3 regions of the Aliiroseovarius sp. ABM4_368 genome follow, and region 1 is predicted to be linked to each of the others. Evidence: riboswitches for the same ligand, from Rfam matches in the RefSeq annotation. Region 1 holds a riboswitch; each other region holds the start of a gene.

Evidence for each region. Region 1 has a riboswitch for cobalamin ahead of ACXAH3_RS15395 (DUF1636 family protein). Riboswitches for the same ligand answer to the same signal wherever they lie in the genome.
Region 2: another riboswitch for cobalamin. It lies ahead of cobW (cobalamin biosynthesis protein CobW); the one in region 1 lies ahead of ACXAH3_RS15395 (DUF1636 family protein).
Region 3: another riboswitch for cobalamin. It lies ahead of ACXAH3_RS07080 (DUF4198 domain-containing protein); the one in region 1 lies ahead of ACXAH3_RS15395 (DUF1636 family protein).

The regions. Positions count from the first base shown of each region.
Region 1 covers NZ_JBSWYR010000006.1:93,356-96,630, forward strand. Annotated here, with positions in the region: gene xylB (xylulokinase) at 1-1,290, opposite strand, end outside; cobalamin riboswitch at 1,483-1,696, shown strand; gene ACXAH3_RS15395 (DUF1636 family protein) at 1,799-2,206, shown strand; gene ACXAH3_RS15400 (ABC transporter ATP-binding protein) at 2,203-2,985, shown strand; gene ACXAH3_RS15405 (ABC transporter substrate-binding protein) at 3,000-3,275, shown strand, end outside.
Region 2 covers NZ_JBSWYR010000002.1:74,090-77,364, reverse strand. Annotated here, with positions in the region: gene smc (chromosome segregation protein SMC) at 1-1,314, opposite strand, end outside; cobalamin riboswitch at 1,517-1,716, shown strand; gene cobW (cobalamin biosynthesis protein CobW) at 1,749-2,855, shown strand; gene ACXAH3_RS06375 (GNAT family N-acetyltransferase) at 2,852-3,275, shown strand, end outside.
Region 3 covers NZ_JBSWYR010000002.1:232,182-235,456, reverse strand. Annotated here, with positions in the region: gene puuE (allantoinase PuuE) at 1-467, opposite strand, end outside; gene uraH (hydroxyisourate hydrolase) at 581-934, shown strand; cobalamin riboswitch at 1,038-1,250, shown strand; gene ACXAH3_RS07080 (DUF4198 domain-containing protein) at 1,373-2,158, shown strand; gene cbiM (cobalt transporter CbiM) at 2,169-2,786, shown strand; gene ACXAH3_RS07070 (cobalt ABC transporter permease) at 2,783-3,275, shown strand, end outside.

The DNA of each region.
Region 1 (3,275 bases):
GGCGCCCATAGCCGCCCCAAGTTCTCCGGCTGCTGGAACCGAAAGCGGCAAATCCATCATTGTCGCCAATGTCTCTAACCAAAACCGGGACCGAGCGCCCCCGCCTACAGCAAAGACCGTCTTAAGATCAGCCCCCGTTTGCGCCAAAGCCGCTTGACTGTCCCGCAATGCAAATCCGACCCCCTCCATCACGGCGCGGGTCAAAGCGGTCTGATCCGTCGCAATGTCCAGACCCAAGAATGCACCCCGAACTGTCGCATCATTATGCGGCGTCCGTTCGCCTGAAAGATACGGCAGGAAAAGTACCGAAGATGGTCCGTTGATCTTGTCCGGCAGCGCCTTGGACAGGGCCGCGGGCTGCTCACCAGTGTTCCGCGCCAACCAGTTCAAACTGTCTGTCGCTGATAGAATTACACCCATCTGGTACCAGCGCTCTGGCACTGCGTGACAAAATGTATGCACCGCAGTTTCCGGCGCAGATGCAAATCCACCCCGCGCCGCCAGCAAAACGCCGGACGTCCCCAAAGACACGAAACCAGCCCCTTCATTCAAGCACCCGATCCCACAGGCTGCAGCCGCATTGTCCGCAGCACCGCCTGCGACAACCACCGATCCGCTGATCCCCCATTCCGACCTGAGTGCATCGCGCAGCATCCCACCAGCCGCGCTTCCTTCAACCAAATCAGGCATCTGATCTGATCGCATGCCCGAAGCCGCCAGCGCAGGCTCTGACCACTTGCGCGCGCCCACATCCAGCCATGATGTCCCGGCGCTGTCGGACATGTCGCTTAGATACTCACCCGTAAGCCAAAGCCGCACATAGTCCTTCGGCAGCAGAACCTTTGAAACCTTTTCGAAAACATCAGGCTCATGTTCCGCGATCCATGCCAGCTTGGGCGCCGTAAATCCGGGGAAAACTATGTTGGCCGAGGCATCGCGCATCACCGGATTTTCATCAAGTGCGGCAGCCTGCGATGCCGATCGCGTATCATTCCACAAAATGCAGGGGCGCAAGGCTTTCCCGCTGGCATCAACCAAAGTCGCACCATGCATATGACCGCTTAGCCCGATCCCTTTCACATCTTGGAAAGCAGGTCCGGCAGCGTCAGCCAACCCGCGCATGACGCGCTGACTGGCAGTGATCCAGCTGTCCGGATCTTGTTCTGACCAACCATGGTGCGGATGCTGTGTTTCCAAAGGCGCCTCAGCCTCGGCCAAAACAACGACGGCATGATCAATCAAAATCCCGCGCACACCCGATGTTCCAAGATCCAGACCGATGAAACTCATTTTTACCTCATTTATTTTATCGCATAAATTAATGACCAAGTGCCCGGAGTCAATCGCCATGCTTTGACCATGCACAGTTTTCGTTCAAGAATGTCGACCCCTATTCGCCATTTGCCCCGCCTCAACGGGTATCGGATGCAAAGCCATGTGCCACGTGGCGAAACTCCTCTCTTGACAACCAACACACCTCTCGACACCTTCAGCCGCGATGGTTTCGGCACGCCAAAGGCAAGCCGGATGAAAAGGGAACACGGTGAGGAACAGCCAATCGGCGCCAATTCCGTGACTGCCCCCGCAACTGTAAGCGGTGCGCATCCCCTCGACGCCACTGGAGCAACGCTCTGGGAAGGTTGGGGACAAGCACAAAGCCGCGAGTCAGGAGACCTGCCATCTGAACCGTAACTCAAACCGGGCGGGGTGTCCTGGAAGGAGGCCAATATGGCTTTGATGGCGTTTGCCACATTCAGATTTGGTGTCATTCCCTCCCTGCAAGCGCGCGGAGGGCGTCATGAACCGGACTACCACACACCGAATTACTGTTTGCACGTCGTGCAGACACAAGGGACAGGCCTGTCGGCCGGGTTATGAACTGATCGCAAAGCTGCGCGCTGCAATTTCGGCGGCGGGCGACGCCATCGGCGAAGATTTTGAAATCTCCGGCACCGCATGCATGGCGGGCTGCGATCGCCCTTGCACGGTCGCCTATCACGGCACGCGCAAAGCAACCTATCTGTTTGGCGACATAGACCCTGACGTGGACATTTCAGACCTTGTGGACTTCGCAAGCCAGTACGCGGTCCTTCACGATGGTTGGTGCAGCTCTGTTGACCGGCCCGGCAAGCTGCGCAGCAACACCCTTGCTCGTATTCCAGCCACCATCATGGCGATTGAAGACACTGCCGAGCTGGTGTCATGAGCGCCGCAGAGCTTCGGGTCGAAGGCGTCACATGGGCACCATCGCGAAAATCGCCACTATTGCTGCATGACACCAGCTTTGACGTTCCTGCGGGCCAGACGCTGGGCGTTGTTGGGCCGAATGGGGCAGGAAAAACGACGCTTCTGCGCCTGATCTATGGGTTCAACCTGCCCTTCAGCGGGCATGTGTCTATCGGTGGCCAGACGCTGTCCACACTCGCCCCCCGCGCCGTCGCCCGCAAGGTCGCCGCCGTGTTGCAAGAGCAGCCTACCGATTTCGCCCTGAATGTCCGCGAGATCGTCGCCCTTGGCCGCGTGCCGCATCGTCTGGGGTTCGCCACACCCGGCAAGCGCGATGAAGAAGTGATCGAGGCCGCGCTGGATCGCATGGATCTGCACGGCATGGCGCATCGCAGCCTGTCGACCCTGTCCGGCGGCGAACGCCAACGGGTGATGGTGGCCCGCGCCTTGGCGCAAGAACCGCAGGTCTTGGTTCTGGATGAGCCCACCAATCACCTTGATATCCGGCACCAGCTTGAGGTGCTCCAACTGATCCGTGATCTGGATTTGACCATCGTAACGTCGCTGCATGATCTGAATCTTGCGGCTGAAGTCTGCGACCAAATCTTGGTCTTGCGCGGCGGACACATGATGTCTGTCGGCACCCCCGGGGAGGTGCTGTCAGACGAACTGGTTTCGAAAACCTTCATGGTACAGGCCCGGCTGGAAGAACTCAGCCTCAGCCGCAAACCCCATTTTTCATTCCAACTTCCAAACTGAACAAGGGAAACCCTATGAAACACTTGCCATATGCCCTTGGCATGAGCCTTCTGGCGACTTCAGCATTTGCCGAAGTCACCGTGGACAGCTGCAGCCGACAGGTCACTTTTGACACTCCACCCAAGGCGGCCGTGTCCAACGACGTAAACCTGACCGAGATGATGCTGGTGCTTGGCTTGGCTGATCGCATGGTCGGCTATACCGGCATTTCTGGCTGGAAAACTCTGGACGAAGAGATGCGCGCCGGCGTCGAAGCTCTGCCCGAGCTATCCACGAAATACCCGTCGAAA
Region 2 (3,275 bases), on a different contig from region 1:
AGCCGCCGCCTTATCTAACGCACCCTTGGAATCGTCCATCGCAGAGCGCGCACGGTTGGCTTCGCCTTCGCTCTTTTCCAGCGTTTTTCGGCTGTCATCCAACAGGCGATGTGCAGATTGATGGCGTGCAGCCAGTCGTGCGACGTCTTCAGTCAGTTGAGTCAGGTCACCTTCACGTTCCTGCAAGATCGCGGCGCTGTCACGGGCATCTGCATTGTACGCCTCAAGTGCATCATCATGCCCTTCAGACGCCTTTGTAATCTGATCTTGTTCCCATTCCAGACGCTCGATCGTCTCGCCCGCATCTTTGTTCAACCCACTTTCGCGATCAATGTCGCGGGTCAGCTGTGTGATGCGGCTGGTTAGGGTCTCGATCCGTTCGCGGGCTTGGGTTTCCTGATCCGATAGCTGGTCACGCTGCACCTGCAGGCGCTGCAGGATTGCGGCGGCGACGGCCTCTTCCTCGCGCAAGGGGGGGAGGCGGTCTTCGGCGTCCTGACGGGCTTTGGTGGCCTGTCGTGAAGCACCTTCGGCCGAAGCGGCAGCCTTCACGCGTTCCGTCAGTTGGGTTTGAGCCTCAGCGCGCGCGACATCCGCTTCGCGCCAGCGGCGATACAGCAGCAAGCCTTCTGCCAGTCGCAGATCATCGCCAATGGTGCGGTAGCGTGCGGCCTGACGGGCCTGACGCGCCAACTGCCCCAGTTGCGAGGCCAATTGTTCGATCACATCATCCACGCGGGCCAGATTGGTCTCGGTGCCTTTCAGTTTCAGTTCGGCCTCGTGGCGGCGTTGATACAGGCCCGAGATCCCAGCGGCTTCTTCCAGAATACGGCGGCGTGCTTTGGGTTTGGCGTTGATCAGCTCGGAAATTTGCCCCTGCCGCACCAGTGCAGGCGAATGCGCCCCGGTTGAGGCATCGGCAAACAGCATGCTCACATCACGCGCGCGCACATCCTTGGTGTTCACCTTATAGGCAGAGCCTGCGTCGCGGGTGATCCGGCGCACGATCTCAAGGTTGTCGCTTTCGTTGAAGCCCGACGGGGCAAGACGTTCGCTATTGTCGAGCAGCAACGAGACTTCGGCAAAGTTGCGCGCAGGACGCGAGGCAGCACCGGCGAAGATCACGTCTTCCATCCCGCCGCCGCGCATTGCGGTCGGGCGGTTTTCACCCATGACCCACCGCAGGGCCTCAAGCAGATTCGATTTCCCGCAACCGTTCGGCCCAACCACGCCTGTAAGCCCGTCAGCGATCACCAGATCGGTCGGGTCCACAAAGCTTTTAAAGCCATTCAGTCTGATCTTCGAAAACCGCAAGCGGTCTGCCTCGTCGTTGATTCTTATCGTCTGATGATTGTTCGGATCGAATTGCGACGAGTCAACGGCCTGCACCGATATGTGGGCGAAATCGGCGAGTTATCCACAAGATATTGCATTTGCCGCCGTTTGGGCGCGTTCGTCTTGCCGTCATTCCGCGCCCGCAGGTCGGTTTCGACCTTGACCCTCTGGCCCATCGCGCGGCAAACAAGTCCGGCATGGTTCCCAATGGGACAAAAGGGAATGCACCGGGGACGACCCAATTCGGGGTTTGATGGTGCAGCCGCCCCCGCGACTGTAAGCGGAGAGCGCCCGCCAACGCCACTGATCCAAAGGGTCGGGAAGGCGGCGGCGCGCTTCGACCCGCAAAGCCAGGAGACCTGCCATGCGAAATCGAAACCCACCCGTCGGGGAGACGGGCGAAGGAGGATAATATGCAAGCAAAGATACCTGCCACCGTGGTCACCGGTTTTCTGGGTGCGGGCAAGACGACCCTGATCCGTCACATGCTGGACAACGCCAAAGGCAAACGCATCGCGCTGATCATCAACGAGTTTGGTGATCTGGGGGTGGATGGCGACATCCTGAAAGGCTGCGGGGACGAGACCTGCACCGAAGATGACATCATGGAGCTGTCCAACGGTTGCATCTGCTGCACCGTGGCCGAGGACTTTATTCCCACGCTTGAGAAACTGCTGGATCGTGACACGCCGCCGGATCACATCGTGATTGAAACCTCGGGTCTGGCCTTGCCGCAACCACTGGTTCGTGCATTCCAATGGCCCGAGATCTCGACCCGCGTGACGGTGGACGGTGTTGTGACCGTTGTTGACGGGAAAGCCGTGTTTGACGGTCAGTTCGCTTCCAATCTGGATGCGGTCGAGGCGCAGCGGAAGCTCGACGAGAACCTAGATCACGAGACGCCTTTGTCCGAGCTATTCAAGGATCAGGTGACCTGCGCCGACATGATTGTGGTGAACAAGTCCGACCTTCTGGCGGAAGGTGAAGCGGATCAACTGGTCTCGAAGCTGACCGGGGACAGCCGTGACGGCGTGCAGGTTGTGCGCTCGACCATGGGCGCGCTGCCGGTCGAGGTTCTGCTGGGGCAGGGCATGGGTGCTGAAGATGATATGGCTGCCCGTCTGTCGCTGCACGAGAAGGGGCATCATCATCACGATGACCACGACCACGACCATGATGACGGCCACCATCACCACGATCACGATGATCACCATCATCACCACCACGATCACGACCATAACGCGTTTGAAAGCTTCGTGGTCACGCTGGGCGAGGTCGCCGACCCGAAAGCCTTTGCCGAGAAAGTCGCCGACGTGATCCGCGCCAACAACATCCTGCGCTTGAAGGGTTTCGCGGCCGTCGAAGGCAAGCCAATGCGTCTGACGCTTCAGGCGGTTGGTCCCCGCGTCGACACCTATTTCGACCAGCCCTTCGGCACCCAGCCCCGCGAAACGCGTTTGGTGGTCATTGGCCAGTCGGGACTGAACCGCGACGCCATAACACAGGCGCTGATCGCATGACCGTTCAGGTTGTCCTTGGCGATCCGCGCGATCCTCAGGCCACGGCGTTGCTGAAGCAAAGCCATGCCTTGATGGAGAGCTTGTTTCCCCCCGAGGACAATTTCTTCCTGAATATCGACGACCTGTGCGTGCCCGAGATCTCGTTCTTCGTGGCACGCGAGGGCGACGTAATTCTTGGCACAGGCGCACTGGCCGACAAGGGCGAATATGGCGAAGTGAAGTCCATGTTCGTCTCACCCGACGCGCGCGGCAAAGGCGTGGGTGAGGCTTTGCTTGGGCAAATCGAGGCAACTTCGCGCCGCAAAGGACATGCGGCGATGAAGCTGGAAACCGGCAATGTGCTTTACGCGGCGCACCGTCTGTACGAACGGGTTGGGTTCCGCACATGCGGGCCATTTGGCAGCTATCCCGAGGCCAACA
Region 3 (3,275 bases), on a different contig from region 1:
ACGACCTCGGTATGCAGGCGCACGGCCTCGGCAATCGCAGCGCGCTCGTCGTTTTCGGGCATATCTTTGTGTTCGACCCATTTAAGGCCGTGACTTGCGATCTCCCACCCAGCGGATTTAATTGCTGCGACCTGTTCGGGGCTGCGGGCTAGGGCGGTTGCGACGCCGTAGATCGTCACGGGAATATCTGCGCCAGTAAATAGACGATGCAGTCGCCAGAACCCCGCCCGCGCGCCATATTCATAGATGCTTTCCATGTTCCAATGCCGCTGGCCGGGCCACTGGGCGGCGCCGGGAATGTCGGACAGAAATGCCTCGGACGCGGCATCGCCGTGTAGAACGCAATTCTCACCGCCTTCTTCATAGTTCAGGACGAACTGAACGGCGATCTTGGCGTCGTTTGGCCAGTTCGGGTTGGGTGGCGTTGGGCCATAGCCGCGCATGTCGCGGGTGTATCTGTCGGGCATGGGTTCCCTCGTGCTTTGTCCTTGCCCACCCTTCCAAGGAACGCGGGGCAGGTCAAACAGGATTGCGCGCAGGCGCGGTTCCTTTGATAGTGGTGCCAAGGAAAGGACGTTTCATGACCGGATATCTGACCACCCATGTTTTGGACACAGCGCGCGGCTGCCCCGCGCAGGGTTTGCGCATCGATCTTTACCGGATCGAGGGCGAGGTGCGGGCGTGGATCCACAGCCTGACAACCAACGCGGATGGGCGTACTGACCGGCAGATCCTTCCGGCAGACGAGTTTGAAACAGGCACTTACGAACTGGTCTTCCACGCGGGCGACTATTTGCGCGCGACCGGTCAGGACGGGGAAAGCCCGCTGTTTCTAGATATGGTTCCGATCCGTTTCGGTATGTCCGAACAGACGCATTATCACGTGCCGCTTTTGCTGTCGCCCTATGGATACTCGACTTATCGCGGAAGTTAATTTCGTTCCAAAACAACCCTTTGAAGTTTTTGCGACTTCTCCCGTGGCGTATGCGACCCATCGCGTGCCCTGCTTTCGCTTGACTCGTCCCGTCGTGATCTGACATGCAGAAGCAGCGATCGGTTTCGCGTGTGCAGAAGCACCGTGGAAGTAATAGGGAAGCCGGTGAGGTGTAGCCAACAGGCGCCAAATCCGGGACTGCCCCCGCAACTGTGAGCGGCGAGCAAAGCTGAATATGCCACTGGGCTGAAGCCCGGGAAGGCCAGCTACGCGACGACCCGCAAGTCAGGAGACCTGCCGGACGCTGGGCATTTGCCCATTTCCACCGGACGCCGGGGTGAGCGTCTGGCCCGGCGGTCCAAAGACCTTCCCGTGCCAATACCCCGTTGTTCATTCCTGATTGCAGGTCATTTGCCTGCGACGTCGAATGAGGACGACATGAAAAAGAAACTTCTGGCCGCAACTCTGGCCGCTTTTGTACCCGTTGCCGCACAGGCGCATTTCCTTTTGCAACACACCGATGAGGTGCTGATCGAGAAGCCCGGCGATGTGCCGATGGGCCTGATTTTCTGGCACCCGATGGAGAACGGGCACGCTATGGATATGGACGCTCCACAAGAGTTCTTCATGATCCACAATGGCGAAAGGACCGACCTGATGGATCGCGTGGCCCCGGCCACTTTCAAGGGTGCACATAACGAAGCCGCTGCTTTTACAGCTTCCGTGCCGGTCAAACGCTCGGGCGACTATGTGGTCGTGACCGTGCCTGCGCCGTACTATGAAGAAAGCGAAGACATCTATATTCAGCAGATCACAAAGTCGTTTCTAAACCGCAACGGTTTGCCCACTGATTGGGATCAGCCTGCCGGTTTGTCGACCGAGATCATGCCGCTGAACAAGCCCTATAACGTTGTCGTTGGCTCGACCTTCTCGGGTGTGGTTCTGTCGGACGGAAAACCTGTTTCCGGTGCCGAGATCGAGATCGAATACATGGCTGCCGAGCCGGATCTGGCCGCGTTCTCGACAACCGACAGCAGCGTAGGCGCGATGCCCGGCGGCACCATCGTGGCCCTGACTGATGCAAACGGCGTCTTCACTTTCGGCATTCCGAAAGCGGGCAACTGGGGCTTTGCTGCCTTGGGGTCCGGGCCGGCGACCGAGCATGAAGGCAAAGAGCTGAGCCAAGACGCAGTTCTGTGGATCAAAGCCACCGAGCTGAAGTAAGGACCGCGCGATGCACATTGTAGATGGAGCCTTGTCAAATCCCGTGCTGATCGGCGGCGCGGCTTTGGCTGTGGGCGGTATCGCGATGGGCTTGAAACATCTGCCGCTCGAGCGAATTCCGGCGGCAGGTGTTTTGTCGGCCAGCTTTTTCGTAGCCTCTTTGATCCACGTGCCGATCGGGCCCAGCTCGGTCCATCTGATCCTGAACGGGTTGGCGGGGCTGGTTCTGGGCTGGGCTGCGTTTCCGGCACTGTTTGTCGGGCTTTTGCTACAGGCTGTGTTCTTCGGCTTTGGTGGTTTGACCGTGCTGGGCGTGAACGCGGTGAACATTGCGCTGCCTGCGGTTTTGGCAGGCTTGATCTTTGGAAGACTGATTGCCCGAGGCAGCCCGGTGCAGGGCGCGATCTGGGGTGGGATCGGTGGCGGGTTTGCCATCGCCGCTACCACGGTGGCCGTCGCTCTTTCGCTTGCCCTTTCGGGCGAAGAGTTCATCCCCGCTGCCAAGCTGGTCTTTGTGGCGCATATTCCTGTTATCATCATCGAAGCACTTTTGTCTGGCGCAGCCATTTTCCTGGCCCGCCGCGTAAAGCCCGAGCTGTTTATCCGCTCGAAAGGAGGGTTGGCATGATCCGTTCCCTAGTTCTGATCCTTGCATTGGCAGCGCCTTTGCCCGCGTTGTCCCACAACGTTATCGCATCTGTCTTCCCTTCTGGGTCCGATATCGAGGGCGAGATCGGCTTTTCCAGCGGCGACATGGCCCCCGATCTGAAGATCGAAGTCTTCGACGAGGCGGGCAATAAACTGGGCGAGACAATCACTGATGCAGACGGGTTCTTCATCTATACGCCTAACCAGCCCGTGACCCATATATTCCGGGGCGATCTGGGTGCAGGTCATGTGGCCGAGGTGATCATGCCAGCAGCCGAAGTCGCTCAATTGATGGGGCAAGAGGCTGCTGACGCAAGCGCTGGCGCTTCGGTCCTGAACGGTGCCCCGGCCTCTAGCATGGCACCCGCCGGTCTGTCCGATCAAACCCGCGCCGAGCTTGCCACCATGATCCGCACAGAACTGCGCCCGATCCGGCAAGAGCTGACTGCGTTGAAAACCGAAACAAACT